Regions from separate parts of the Streptomyces griseus subsp. griseus genome, predicted to be linked through region 1. Evidence: riboswitches for the same ligand, from Rfam matches in the RefSeq annotation. Region 1 holds a riboswitch; the other holds the start of a gene.
What was found. Region 1 has a riboswitch for cyclic di-AMP ahead of D6270_RS32165 (transglycosylase SLT domain-containing protein). Riboswitches for the same ligand answer to the same signal wherever they lie in the genome.
Positions count from the first base shown of each region.

Region 2: another riboswitch for cyclic di-AMP. It lies ahead of D6270_RS18115 (M23 family metallopeptidase); the one in region 1 lies ahead of D6270_RS32165 (transglycosylase SLT domain-containing protein).

Region 1 is NZ_CP032543.1:7,186,382-7,188,573, forward strand. It holds gene D6270_RS32160 (FAD-dependent oxidoreductase) at 1-272, opposite strand, end outside; cyclic di-AMP (ydaO/yuaA leader) riboswitch at 721-911, shown strand; gene D6270_RS32165 (transglycosylase SLT domain-containing protein) at 915-1,745, shown strand; gene D6270_RS32170 (GMC oxidoreductase) at 1,892-2,192, shown strand, end outside.
Region 2 is NZ_CP032543.1:4,044,676-4,046,867, reverse strand. It holds gene D6270_RS18115 (M23 family metallopeptidase) at 1-845, opposite strand, end outside; cyclic di-AMP (ydaO/yuaA leader) riboswitch at 857-1,009, opposite strand; gene D6270_RS18110 (PP2C family protein-serine/threonine phosphatase) at 1,220-2,192, opposite strand, start outside.

The DNA of each region.
Region 1 (2,192 bases):
TCCAGGCCGATGTCGTCGGGGTAGCTGACGTTGCCGAAGAGGCGGATCTGCGGCTTGTCCAGCACCTGGTGCAGCGCCTTGACGATGCCCTTGATCCGGGGGTGGTCGGGGGCCACGCCGTAGCGGATCAGACCGAAGGGCGCGGGCATGCGCTCGAACAGGTCGATCGAGACCCCCGGGTCCTGGCAGACCTCGGATTTGAGCAGCGCGTCCGCAGCGTAGATACCGGCAGGGCCGGCTCCGACAATGGCGACGCGGACGGGGCGTGTCATGGCGTGGTGATCCTTAAGGCGGGCGAACGCGGGCAGGTACAGCGTACGTCGGAGGTAAGGGTTGGCTTACTAGTCTCCACCCCACACCGTAAGCCCTGGCCCGGCGAGGACCCCGACCCGGCCTACGGAACCGCCCGATAAGTCCGTTTCTGCTGTTCGGTATGGGTGATTTCGGCCTTTTGCTCTTCTCTTCCATAAAGGAGCTATTGGGCCTCTTGGGTTATTTTGACCGCAGCCGTTTCGGCCACCTCTGTGCGAAGTGGTGAGCGTCACGTCCGGGGGTGCGGACGCAGAAGTGGAGGGTCCGGTTCCCTTCTGTGCGAAGAAAGTTGACGACGCGGCGGAACGGCCGGATCCGGGAATTCCTGAATTCGATCTTGCGGAGAAAGGTCATCCGTAATTCGGGGCTTGTTCTGTCCGTCGCTTTTCGCCTACGGTCACGCTCAATCCGGATGGAACGCCGAATCCTGCCGCCGTCCGGGAAACCGAAACCCACTCACGTACGGCAGGAGCGGGGGACCCAGGTAAGCCGCCGGTCCGGTATCCGGAACGGCTAGGGGTGAAGTCGCATGTCCGTGCGGCCAGACATCTCCCGTCTGAACCCGACAGCTCACCTCGTAGGCGCCGGAGAGGAAATTCCCCATGCCCGCACAGGGTAAGCACCGCCGTCCCAAGTCCGTCTCGCTGAGCCGTGGCATCGCGGCCGTGACCACGGGTGGAGCCGTTCTGGCCCTGCCGGTGCTCGGCGCCACCACCGCGTCCGCCGCTCCCGCGCACTCCGTCGCCGCGGAAAAGGCGGTGGTTCCCGTCTCCGTGACCGCCCAGGCGAATTCCGTGACGAAGGCCGCGGCCGTCAAGCATTCCGTGGTGTCCGGCGAAACGCTTGCCAAGATCGCCCGTGAGCATTCCGTGAGCGGCGGCTGGAAGAAGCTGTACGAAGGCAACCGCAAGGTCGTCGGCGAGAACCCGCACCTTATTCACCCCGGTATCACGCTGACCATCGGCGCCAAGGCTGCCGCCCCGTCAGACGCCAAGGCGAGCAAGGCTTCCGAGGCGGCCGCCCGCACCGCGCCGGGCGAGCGCGCCGACCGCTCGGAGCGCACCACGGCGGCCCCCGCCGCCGCTCCGGCCGCCGCCGCTCCCGCCACGTACACCAACGACCTCGATGGCTGGATCAGGGAGTCGCTGGCCGTCATGGCCCAGCACGGCATCCCCGGCACCTACGAGGGCATCCACCGCAACATCATCCGCGAGTCCTCCGGCAACCCGAACGCCATCAACAACTGGGACTCCAACGCGGTGAAGGGCACCCCGTCGAAGGGGCTCCTCCAGGTCATCGACCCGACGTTCCAGGCGTACCACGTGCCGGGCACCTCGACCGACAGCTACGACCCGGTCGCCAACATCACCGCCGCGTGCAACTACGCCGCGGACCGGTACGGGTCGATCGACAACGTCTTCGGCGCCTACTGATCCCCGTACGCACAGACGGAGGGGCCCCGGACCGCCTGGTCCGGGGCCCCTCCGGTGTACCGGGAAGTTACCACCAAGTTTCTAGTGACTTACCGCGCGATCGCCAGTAGAACCTGTTGCACTCTGTCGAGAGTGAGGGATGTCACATGAACGACACTACCCCGCACGACAACGCCCCCAAGGGTGTATCACGTCGAAGGTTCATCACTGGAACAGGTTCTCTTCTCGGGGTCGCGGCGCTCGCCGGGCCCACCACCCCGGTCTGGGCCGCACCCCGTGCGGCAGCGGCCGCCATCGGCTCCGGAGCCCATGTGCCGGTGCTGGTCGTCGGGACCGGCTACGGCGGCTCGGTGGCCGCCCTCCGGCTCGCCCAGGCAGGCACGGACGTCCACATGGTCGAGATGGGCATGGCCTGGGACACCCCCGGCGCGGACGGCAAGATCTTCG
Region 2 (2,192 bases), 3.1 Mb from region 1:
TCCTCCAGCTGGAGGACGGTGCGGTAGCCGTACGAACCGGACCAGCCGGCCGACGTGATCGTGCCGCTGTGCACGGCCTTGAGCGGCGAACCGGCCGCCCCGGCGAAGTCCAGGCCGGTGTGCTGGCCCGAGGACCACATCGCGCCGGACTGGCCGTAGGTCGAGGTGAGCGTGTACGACGAGGTGGGCAGCGTGTAGCTGGCGCGGAGCTTGGCGAGGCGCTCCTCCTCGGCCTTCTTCGCGGCCGCTTCCTCCGCCGCCTTCTTCTCGGCGGCGATCTTGGCCTTGGCCTTGGCCTCGGCCTGGTCCTGCTGCTTCTTCGCGTCGGCGGCGGCCTTCTCGGCCGCGGCCTTCTCCTCGGCGGCCTCGGCCTCGGCGTCGGCGCTGGCCTGCTGCTGCTCGGCCTGCTGGAGGATGCGGGCGCGCAGTGCCTCACCGGCGTCGGTGGTGCCCTGGTCGGCCTCGGCGGTCGTGATGCCCGCGGTGGTGAGCGGGGCGGCGGTGACCGGGGCGGCCTCGGCCTCGTCGGACATGAAGGCCCCGACGCCGGGAAGGGACTTGGCGTCGGGGAGGTTGTCCGCGATGGAATCGGGGAGGGAGATGGAGACCGGGGGCTTGGACTGGGCGGTGGCCATGCCACCCGCGCCGACAGCCGCTATGACGCCGACCCCGAGGACGGTGGAGCTGCGGGCGAGGCCGCGCTGCTTGGCCACGCGGTGTTTGCCGCGCACGGGGCGGACGGACTCCGCGGTGGGGTTCCACTCCTCCCACGTCCGCTCCGGACCACCGAGGCCATCGGCAGTGAAGGGTGACGGGGCCTCAGGGGCAGGCTGGTTGGACGCCACGTGGGCGCGCTCCTTTCCTTCCTTCTCGCCTACCGGGTTAGCTGACGGGTTCGGAGCAGGAAGGTCTCCTACGGGCCCCTCCGCCTCTCACGAGACACAGGCGTCCGATTCACCCCATGTAGGTGGTTCCCCGGTTCCCTTGCGGGATTCGGCGCTCGCGCACGGCGCCGTCTCTGACGACGGCTGGGACGACCGCGCTGCGTTATCGAACGTTAATAGACGGACGGGCCCGATTCCAAGCTGTTCGTGTTGATCATTAACGACTCCAGCAGGGACTTACCGTCCACAAGCGGCCCGAATCGGACGACTTGACGACCCCTCGCCCACACCTCTTTTTCTGATGGTGTGTCAACTGTTATGCGGAGCGATGCTCTTCAGTTACGCACCGTGTCATCGCCCCGGCCGACGATCTTCACCGTCGTACGCCGCGGCGCCTGCCCCTCCGCCGGCCGGCTGACCGCGAGCAGCGCCATGTCGTCCGTCGACCGGCCCCCGGTGTGCAGCCGTACGTCGTCGGTGAGCGCCGAGAGCAGCTCCTCGGGGCCGGGGAAGATCCGGCCGCGCAGCCGGGCCGCCGGATCGTAGAAGACCCCGCTCGCGTCCCGCGCCTCGGAGAGCCCGTCCGTGAAGGCGAGGAGCGTCGAGCCGCCGGGCAGCTCCCACTCGTCGGACCGGTCCGGCCACACCCCCAGGTCCATCCCCAGCGGCATCGCGGGCACGGACGGCGCGAGGACCTCCAGAGCCCCGTCCGCGTGCAGCAGGATCGGCTCGGGGTGGCCGCGGTTGACCAGGCGCAGCGAGGCCGAACCGGGCGGGATCTCGGCCAGCACGGCGGTGATGAACCCCTCCATGGCGTCCAGCCCGTACCGCCGCGTCCCCTCCCGGGCCAGCGCCCGCTCCAGCCGCTGCGCCACGCCCTCCAGGGACCGCTCCTGCTCGGCGGCCTCCCGGAACGCCCCGATGATCACCGCCACCGCCTCCACGGCGTCCAGCCCCTTGCCACGCACATCCCCGACGACCAGGCGTACGCCGTGCGGGGTGTCCGCCACCGCGAACAGGTCCCCGCCGACGAACTCGTCCGCCTGCGCCGCCTCGTACCGCGCCGCCACCTGGAGCCCACCGATCCGCTCCGCCGGGGTCGGCAGCACGGCCCGCATGGCCGTCTCCGCGATGACCCGCGCCGAGGCCAGCTGCTCGTTGCTGCGGCGCACGACCCCGTTGATGACGAGGGCCAGGGCGGCGGCGGTGAGGACCGTGATCATCTCGATGACCGGGACGACCTGGGTGGACGTCCCGTCGGAGAGCCGCATCGCGATGACGGAGAGGACCGCGGCCACGCCCGTACGG